Regions from separate parts of the Pantoea sp. SYBGC1 genome, predicted to be linked through region 1. Evidence: predicted binding sites of a transcription regulator. Region 1 holds the regulator's gene; each other region holds the start of a gene.

Evidence for each region. The regulator Fur, encoded in region 1, represses iron uptake genes when iron is present. The targets are predictions, from matches to a motif close to ATAATAATGAGAACNACTATCAA.
Region 2: fhuA (ferrichrome porin FhuA) is a predicted target of Fur. The motif match lies at 1,963-1,985, and genes of this name have one in related genera.
Region 3: sufA (Fe-S cluster assembly scaffold SufA) is a predicted target of Fur. The motif match lies at 1,899-1,921, and genes of this name have one in related genera.

What each region holds. Positions count from the first base shown of each region.
Region 1 is NZ_JBXUNM010000003.1:150,765-154,047, forward strand. Features, by position in the region: gene fldA (flavodoxin FldA) at 118-648, shown strand; gene fur (ferric iron uptake transcriptional regulator) at 1,005-1,451, shown strand; gene AC2CF9_RS07975 (hypothetical protein) at 1,512-1,907, opposite strand; gene glnS (glutamine--tRNA ligase) at 2,143-3,283, opposite strand, start outside.
Region 2 is NZ_JBXUNM010000004.1:50,553-53,835, reverse strand. Features, by position in the region: gene mrcB (bifunctional glycosyl transferase/transpeptidase) at 1-1,813, shown strand, start outside; gene fhuA (ferrichrome porin FhuA) at 2,021-3,283, shown strand, end outside.
Region 3 is NZ_JBXUNM010000001.1:327,931-331,213, reverse strand. Features, by position in the region: gene sufB (Fe-S cluster assembly protein SufB) at 1-1,474, opposite strand, end outside; gene sufA (Fe-S cluster assembly scaffold SufA) at 1,482-1,856, opposite strand; gene AC2CF9_RS01580 (hypothetical protein) at 2,244-2,648, shown strand; gene ydiJ (D-2-hydroxyglutarate dehydrogenase YdiJ) at 2,679-3,283, opposite strand, start outside.

The DNA.
Region 1 (3,283 bases):
GAACACAAACTCTGCGCTTTGCGCGTTCCGCGCTTTTTCAGGGTCTGCTATCATTCGCTTATCTGTGTAGTCTGTTGACTTACTCTCACATTCAGGATTTAAGAGGTTACCTAACCCATGGCAATCGTAGGCATTTTCTTCGGCAGCGATACCGGCAACACTGAAAACATTGCAAAGATGATCCAGAAACAACTGGGTAAAGATGTCGCCGAAGTGCATGACATTGCTAAGAGCACGAAAGAAGATCTGGAAGCGTTTGATATCCTGCTGCTGGGTATTCCTACCTGGTATTATGGTGAAGCGCAGTGCGACTGGGATGATTTTTTCCCGACGCTGGAAGAGATTGACTTCAATGGCAAGCTGGTTGCGCTGTTTGGCTGTGGTGACCAGGAAGATTACGCTGAGTACTTCTGCGATGCGCTGGGTACAATTCGCGACATTATTGAGCCAAATGGCGCAATTATCGTGGGTCACTGGCCTGTTGAAGGTTACCACTTTGAAGCCTCCAAAGGCCTGGCTGATGAGAAGCATTTCCTCGGGCTCGCCATCGATGAAGATCGTCAGCCAGAGCTGACGAATGCGCGCGTCGAGGGCTGGGTGAAGCAGATTTTTGATGAGCTGCAGCTCAAAGAAATTATTGAGGCATAATGTGTTGCCGTTACCCGATGCAGGCGCGGTTAACATCGGGTAACGGAATTGCCTATAAAAATAATAGCTACGCTTTTTTAACTTTTCCCTGCAATTCTGTAGAATACCCGCAACGGTTAATGGCTTATTCCTCTGTCAGCAGGCTGAGGCTGAGTGAACTGAGAACCCAGCACTGTATAATCCCGCCGGCGACAGCAAGAGCGTTACTCCCGCCTCTGGTGATTTCTTTAACATTTGCCTGGTTTCTATTCGCCTGTCCCGGTTCTATAATGAGACGCAAATGAGAATGCGCGTTAACCACACATTCAAGGCTGTTAAGCCGCAAATGACTAGCAAAGTAACAGGACAATATCCGCATGACTGACAACAATTCCGCATTGAAAAAGGCTGGCCTGAAAGTCACGCTGCCCAGATTAAAGATTCTGGAAGTGCTTCAGGAACCCCAGTGCCATCACGTCAGCGCGGAAGATTTGTACAAACGCCTGATCGATATGGGCGAAGAGATTGGTCTGGCCACGGTATATCGCGTTCTGAACCAGTTTGACGACGCGGGCATTGTAACCCGTCATAACTTCGAAGGCGGCAAGTCCGTTTTTGAATTAACGCAGCAGCAGCATCACGATCATCTTATCTGCCTGGACTGCGGTAAAGTGATTGAGTTCAGCGATGAGTCGATCGAAACGCGCCAGCGCGAAATCGCGACCCGCCACGGTATCAAGCTCACCAACCATAGCCTCTATCTGTATGGTCACTGCGAAGTGGGTGACTGCCGGGAAGATGAAACGCTGCATAACGATAAATAACGCAGTTACGCTGTAAAATAAAAAAACCGGTGCCTGCACCGGTTTTTTTGTTGCTGCAATTCAGGCGACCAGCGTCTCCTGCAGGTAGCGCCAGCGCGGATTTTCCGTTGTGCAGTCCAGCACCGCCAGCGAAATACGGCTGTGGCTCTCGCCGTTCAGTATCTGCAGTTCGCGATACTGAATGGTGACCTCTTTTTGCTGCTCAGAAATGATCGCATGTTCGCTGGTCGCGATGCGCATTCCTTCACGCTGTCCGCACAGGCGGCGAAATAGTTCTTCAACGTCATTCAGATTCAGCTGTCTGCCCTGTGGCGTAACCATCCGAAAATCAGGATGGAAATGCGACAGCAGCAGCCCCATGGTATCGTTGCTGACATCCGCATGATTAAAAATACGTTCAATGAGCTGATGTAAAACCACAACGCTATGTTTGGCTTCCTGAGCGAGGCTTGTCATTATTTTTCCCTTTTTGCTAGCCACAGACCAAGTCCGGAGTGCGCATAGCCTACCTGAAAAAAAGGATTTAACACGGTCAAATGCGTTAATTTTTTTAAAGTCAGACAAGTCGTAAGCCCGCGTATCTGCACAATTTTATTTAACGCAGAATAAATGTTTGCCGGGGAGCAAAAGAGGATAATAAAAAAGGGCGAATGCTCGCCCTTATATAATTTTATGATGCCGGAAGCGGTTATTATTCGCTGCCGATCTTCGCCCAGGTATCACGCAGGCCTACCGTGCGGTTAAATACCAGCGCTGATGGCTGCGAGTAGACGCTGTCCGCGCAGAAGTAGCCTTCACGCTCGAACTGATATGGCGAGGTTGCCACCGCTTCGCGCAGTCCTGGCTCCACAAAGCCCTGCTTAATCTGCAGCGAGTCCGGATTCAGGGTCGCGAGGAAATCCTCTGCCGCGCCCGGGTTAGGCACGCTGAACAGGCGATCGTAGAGGCGGAACTCAGCGGGCAGCGCATGAATTGCGGAGACCCAGTGGATCACCCCTTTTACTTTGCGGCCATCAGCCGGGTCTTTGCTCAGCGTATCCACATCGCAGGTCGCATAGATGCAGGTGATGTTGCCCGCCTCATCTTTTGCCACACGCTCAGCGCGGATCACATAGGCGTTGCGCAGGCGCACTTCTTTACCCAGTACCAGACGCTTATACTGCTTGTTAGCTTCTTCACGGAAATCTGCGCGGTCGATCCATACTTCGCGGCTGAAAGGCACGTCGCGCGTCCCCATCTCCGGCCGGTTAGGATGGTTTGGCATGGTGATGATCTCGTCATGCCCGGCAGGCAGGTTTTCAATCACGACTTTAAGCGGATCGAGCACGGCCATAGCACGCGGCGCATTTTCGTTGAGGTCGTCACGAATGCATGACTCCAGCGAAGCCATCTCAACGATATTGTCCTGTTTGGTAATACCGATGCGGCGGCAGAACTCACGGATTGATGCCGCGCTGTAACCACGACGGCGCAGGCCTGAAACGGTCAGCATGCGCGGATCGTCCCAGCCTTCAACCCGCTTTTCGCTCACCAGCTGCGTCAGCTTGCGCTTCGACATCACCGCATATTCCAGATTCAGGCGCGAAAATTCATACTGCCGCGGATGCACCGGAATCGTGATGTTATCCAGCACCCAGTCATACAGGCGACGGTTATCCTGAAACTCCAGCGTGCAGAGCGAATGCGTGATCCCTTCCAGCGCATCGGAGATGCAGTGCGTGAAGTCGTACATCGGATAGATGCACCATTTGTTGCCGGTCTGATGGTGTTCGGCAAACTTAATGCGGTAGAGCACCGGATCGCGCATCACGATAAAGCTGGAAGCCATATCG
Region 2 (3,283 bases), on a different contig from region 1:
CGGGATCAGCCCTTACTCAATCGGCCGTGCATTTCTGGCCAACATCACCGCCGGAAAAGCGGTACAGGGCGGCAGTACGCTGACGCAGCAGCTGGTTAAAAACCTGTTCCTGACCAATGAGCGTTCACTGTGGCGTAAAGCACGTGAGGCCTATATGGCGGTGATCATGGATGCGCGTTACAGCAAAGATCGCATCCTTGAGCTCTACCTCAATGAGGTCTATCTCGGTCAGGCCGGTAACGATCAGATCCGCGGCTTCCCGCTGGCCAGCCTCTACTATTTCGGGCGCCCGGTTGATGAGCTCAGCCTCGATCAGCAGGCGATGCTGGTCGGAATGGTAAAAGGTGCCTCGCTCTATAACCCGTGGCGGAATCCAAAGCTGGCGCTGGAACGACGTAATCTGGTACTGCGTCTGCTGCAGCAGCAGCAGGTGATCGACCAGGAGCTGTATGACATGCTCTCGGCGCGTCCGCTGGGCGTACAGCCAAAAGGCGGCGTGATCACCCCGCAGCCCGCCTTTATGCAGATGGTGCGTAATGAGCTGCAGGCGAAGCTGGGCGACAAGGTGAAAGATCTCTCGGGCGTGAAAATTTTCACCACGCTCGATCCGGTTTCACAGGACGCGGCGGAAAAGGCGGTAGAAGAGGGGATCCCCACGCTGAAGAAACAGCGCGGGCTGAAAGATCTGGAAACCGCCATGGTGGTGGTAGACCGCTTCAGCGGTGAAGTGCGTGCCATGGTGGGCGGTTCCGATCCGCAGTTTGCCGGCTATAACCGCGCGCTGCAGGCGCGCCGCTCTATCGGCTCGCTGGCGAAACCGGCTACCTATCTGACCGCACTGAGTCAGCCCAACAGCTACCGGCTGAACAGCTGGATCGCGGATGAACCGATTGCGCTGAAGCAGCCCAACGGCAGCGTCTGGAAGCCAATGAACGACGATCGTCGTTTCAGCGGCAAGGTGATGCTGGTGGATGCGCTGACTAACTCCATGAACGTGCCAACGGTTAATCTGGGCATGACGCTGGGGCTGGATGCGGTAGTGGATACCTGGAATAAACTGGGCGTGTCGAAAGATCAGCTGCATCCGGTGCCGGCGATGCTGCTGGGCGCGCTGAACCTGACGCCGGTGGAAGTGGCGCAGGCGTTCCAGTCGATCGCCAGCGGCGGCAACCGGGCTGAGCTGTCGGCGGTGCGTTCGGTTATCGCTGAAGATGGCTCGGTGCTGTTCCAGAGCTTCCCGCAGGCGCAGCGCGTGGAGCCTGCTCAGGCGGCCTATCTGACGCTCTATACCATGCAGCAGGTGGCGGAACGCGGTACCGCCCATGCCCTGGGCGCACGCTATCCGAAAGCGCACCTGGCGGGTAAAACCGGGACCACCAACGATCTGATCGACAGCTGGTTTGCCGGTGTTGACGGTAAAGAAGTGGCGATTACCTGGGTCGGACGTGATAACAACCAGACGTCGAAACTCTATGGTTCCAGCGGTGCAATGCAGATTTACCGTCGCTATCTCGATAATCAGGCGCCGATGCCGCTGGTCCTGACGCCGCCGGAGGATATCACGCAGATGAACGTTGATTCTGCGGGTAACTTCGTCTGCGGATCCGGCAGCAGTACCTGGCGTTCACTGCCGGTCTGGACGCTGGATCCGGCCGCACTCTGCCAGCAGCAGATGGAGCAGCAGCAGGTGTTCCAGCAGCAGCAACAGCAGCAGCAGTCTGAGCAGCAGCAACAGCCCCAGCAGCAGCAGAATGAGCAAAAGGATTCTGACGGCGTGGCGGGCTGGATCAAAGATATGTTCGGCAGTAAATAGCAACTCCTCCTCAGGGGCGCCACGGCGCCCCTTTTTTGCCTCCGGTTTTTTATCCGCGATCAATCGATGCTGCAATCGGGCAGTAATTACGGCGATGGCGCAGATTACATCTTGCAGATCGCGCGCAGCTTCGCCTAGAATCTTTGCGTCTGATAATCATTATCGTTTTCATTCGCCCGCATTGTTCATCTGTTGAGAGACTCCTTCATGAGTGCGCGAACTACTTTTTTCCGGCCGGAGCTGACGCCTCGTCGCCCGCTGGCTTTATTCATTGCGTTAACACTGGGTACGCTGAGCGCGCAGGCGCTGGCAGAAGAGATTGTTGTTGTCACCGCTGCCGATACCGGCACGGTGGCGCAGGAGAGTGCATGGGGCCCGGCTCCGACCATTGCGGCGAAGCAGAGCGCCACCGGCACCAAAACCGATACGCCGATTGAGAAAAACCCGCAGTCGGTTTCGGTGGTGACGCAGGAAGAGATGGCGATGCATGCCGTTACCAGCGTTAAAGGGGCATTCAACTATACCCCTGGCGTACTGACCGGTAACCGCGGCAGTTCTGACGTAATTGACGCACTCTCGATTCGCGGCTTCAGCGAAACCAACACCAATCAGTATCTGGATGGCCTGAAACTGCAGGGCGACAACTACTCAGAGTTCGCCCCCGATCCCTGGTTCCTGGAGCGTGCGGAGCTGCTGCGCGGCCCGGTATCGGTGCTTTATGGAAAAAGTAATCCGGGCGGCGTAGTGGCGCTGGTCAGCAAGCGCCCCACACAGGAGACGCTGCGTGAAGTGCAGTTCCGGATGGGCAATGACAATCTGTTCTCAACCGGCTTCGATTTTGGCGGCGCGCTCGATGACGCAGGCGTCTACAGCTATCGTCTGACCGGCCTCGCGCGCAGCGCTGATGCGCAGCAGGCGATGAACAAAGAGAAGCGCTACACCATTGCGCCTTCGTTCAGCTGGCGTCCGGACGAAAATACGCGTGTTGACCTGCTGACTTACTTCCAGAATGAGCCGGAAACCGGCTATTACGGCTGGCTGCCGCGCGAAGGCACGGTGGTGGGCATCACCCGCCCGGACGGCAGCAGTTACAAACTGCCGACCCATTTTGATGAAGGCGAAGAGAGCAACAAGATTTCGCGCAACACCAAAATGGTCGGGTACAGCGTTGAGCATAGCTTCAGCGATACCTGGACGGTGCGGCAGAACCTGCGCTATGCCGAACTGCGTACGGATTACCGCAGCATTTATGGCTTCGGTTATAACCCTGATAATCAACGTATTACCCGTAATGCGGCATTCTCGAAAGAGAAACTCAACCAGTTCGCGGTTGATACGCAGGCCCAGGCTAACTTTGCTACCGGTGATTTAGCTCATACCTTGCTGCTGGGCGTTGATTTCCAGCGCACCCGTAACGACATTGATGGTCAGTTTGGTGTCGCCAGTGGTCTTAGCCCATTCAATCCGCAA
Region 3 (3,283 bases), on a different contig from region 1:
GGCTGATCGCTAACAGTTTTTGTGCTTCCACGGCAAATTCCAGTGGCAGCTCGGAGAAAACATCTTTACAGAAGCCGTTGACGATCATAGAGATCGCATCTTCTTCGCTGATGCCGCGCTGCAGGCAGTAGAACATCTGATCTTCGCCAATACGTGACGTGGTGGCTTCATGCTCAAGCTGCGCTGTGTTGTTGCGCGTTTCCACATACGGGAAAGTATGCGCACCGCAATCGGGACCAATCAGCATCGAGTCACACTGCGTAAAGTTACGCGCATTGGTTGCCGTCGGCATGATTTTCACCAGACCGCGGTAGGTATTCTGGCTTTTACCCGCCGATATCCCTTTAGAGATAATGGTCGATTTGGTGTTTTTACCGATATGGATCATCTTGGTCCCGGTATCCGCCTGCTGGCGACCGCTGGTCAGCGCAACCGAGTAGAACTCACCTACGGAGTAGTCACCGCGCAGAATGCAGCTTGGATATTTCCAGGTAATCGCAGAGCCGGTCTCAGACTGCGTCCAGGACATCTTGCTGTGATCGCCTTCGCACAGGGCGCGCTTGGTAACGAAGTTGAGGATACCGCCCTCACCTTCACCGCCAGGGAACCAGTTCTGTACCGTGGAGTATTTTACTTCAGCATTTTTATGGATGATGACTTCAACGACCGCTGCGTGCAGCTGATAAGTGTCACGCACCGGCGCCGAGCAGCCCTCAATGTAGCTGACATAGCTGTCTTCATCTGCAATCAGAATGGTGCGCTCAAACTGACCTGTTTTCGCCGCGTTGATGCGGAAATAGGTCGACAGCTCCATCGGGCAGCGTACCCCTTTCGGGATATAAACAAAGGTGCCATCGGAGGCGACCGCTGAGTTAAGCGCAGCAAAGAAGTTATCGTTGTGTGGCACGACGGTACCCAGATACTTCTGTACCAGTTCCGGATGGTCATGGATCGCTTCACCAAATGAGCAGAAGATAATGCCCTGTTTGGCCAGCTTGTCGCGGTAGGTAGTTGAGACCGACACGGAATCGAAAATCGCATCGACAGCGACCTCTTTACCTTCACGCACCGGAACACCCAGCTGATTAAACGCGTCTTCCACTTCCTGAGTCAGGTAGTCACTGGAGGCCACGCTGCCCGACGCTTGGGTTGCACCCGGCTCAGACGCGCAGCTGTCGTCGCAGTTCCCGCATGACGGCGCAGAAAAGTAGCTGTAATCCTGGTAGTCGAGCTTGTCATAGTGCGCTTTTAACCAGTGCGGCTCTTCCATTTCCAGCCAGGCACGGAAAGCCTTGAGCCGGAACTCAAGCATCCACTCTGGTTCATTGCGTTTAGCCGAGATCGCACGCACGACATCTTCATTAATGCCGTGTGCCAGCTCATCGGTTTGTAACCGGGTAAAGAAGCCCTCTTTATAGTTGAGCTTGCCTTCCCAGGTCTGTACATCATCAGATGCTTCGCTATGTCGTGACATATTTCACTTACTCGACGCCAAAGCTTTCACCGCACCCGCAGGCGTGCTGAGCTTTAGGGTTATTGAATTTAAAGATCTGGTTCAGGCCTTCACGGACATAGTCCAGCTCAGTGCCGTCGACAAACGGCATTGCCTGAAGCGGCACAAAGAGTTTTGCGCCAAACTGCTCAAACTGCAGATCGTCATCGGCTGGTTCTTTTACCAGATCCATGACATAACCAAAACCGGCACAGCCAGATTGTTTCACGCTCAGCTTCAGACCCTTTACTTCCGGGTCCTGTTCAGCCAGAGTCAGAATCTGTTTCGCTGCCGACTCGGTCAGCGTAAGTCCTTTCCAGACAAAATCGTCAGGAGAAAAGGACGCGGCATTTACTGATGACATCGTTGTACCTCGCAAGTCTGGACCTTCTCAGGCTATCCCCCTATGGTAGTGATATCGCCTATCACTTCAACCTCTTGTTTTGCAGGGATAATCATCTCGTGCTGTTTTTTCTGCTTAATTATTAAGCATAGTCCCTTTAGTACGGCCTGTAGCAGACAGTTTTCATCCGGGACAAATATTACAACCTACTGATATCATAACATTTTATAAAAACCGGCCTTAAAGCAATTAACCTGTATACAGGTTACGCCTTTACCGAATGTAAAGAGATTGTTATTGCCGATTTTAGTAACAGGTTACAGACATCAATATATTTCTTTAGCGGGAATTGCATTCCTGACGCAGTTTAATATGATAATGATTATCATTAACTATTTAGGCGGCGCTATGACACGTACCGTTTCAGCCTGGTTACAACACAAAATCAGCGACTACCGATTTGCCGTGCGCGACATCACCGTAGATTTTTATCTGGCCGAAGCCAGACTCAACCGGCCAGAGTGCTCACTGGAGCAGCTGCGCCGGTTTAACGATACCTGCCTGGATATGGCGGAAATCTGCGATATCAACGGCGACGATCGCAGCTATCTGCACGCCATAGGCAAACTGCACCATCGCCTGATTCAGGAGATGGGCAACGATGACCGTGACCGGCTGTTTCGCCTGCAGGCGTATCAGTTCGCCCGCCAGTCGCTGACGCATTTGTGCCAAAAGCTCGCACAAAGCGGCGACTGGGACCAGATAACGGACCTGCAGCGTGATTTTGTTCGCCACGCTGGCTGGATATTCTAATCCAGCTTTGTGACGGCTCCTACATTTTGTTTACATCAATTCCAGCAGCGCCTGTAAAGGATGACGCATGCCGTTGCCTTCGGCGCGTTTCACCTGGCTGCGACAGGAAAAGCCGGTCGCCAGACAGCGCTGGCGCGGCAGCCGCTGCAGCTGCGGATGCCAGGAGAGCGCATAAATGCCGAGCGAGTTCTCCAGATGCTGCGCCTCGTGGCCATATGTCCCCGCCATGCCGCAGCAGCCGGTATTGATATTTTCCAGCCGGGCACCGAAACGGGCAAATATCTTCTGCCATTGATCCGGCGTAGCGGGCAGTGCGGTCACTTCCGTACAGTGCGCAAACAGATACCAGGGCTCGCCGCTGACCGGCTGATTTACGCCATCAGCCAGCGCCTGCTGCAGCCACTCATGCACCAGCAGCACACTGAAATCACCGCGCTTGTTTTTCAGGACCTGCTGATACTCATCGCGATAGCAGAGCACCGTGGCAGGGTCGACCCCGACCATCGGGATCCCCAGTTTTGCCACCCGATTAAGCAGTTCGGCGGTTTTCGCCGCGGTACGGGCGAAGCGCTGCAGAAACCCCTTAACATGCTGCGCTTTCCCGTTGGGAGAGAAAGGCAGCAGCACCGGACGGT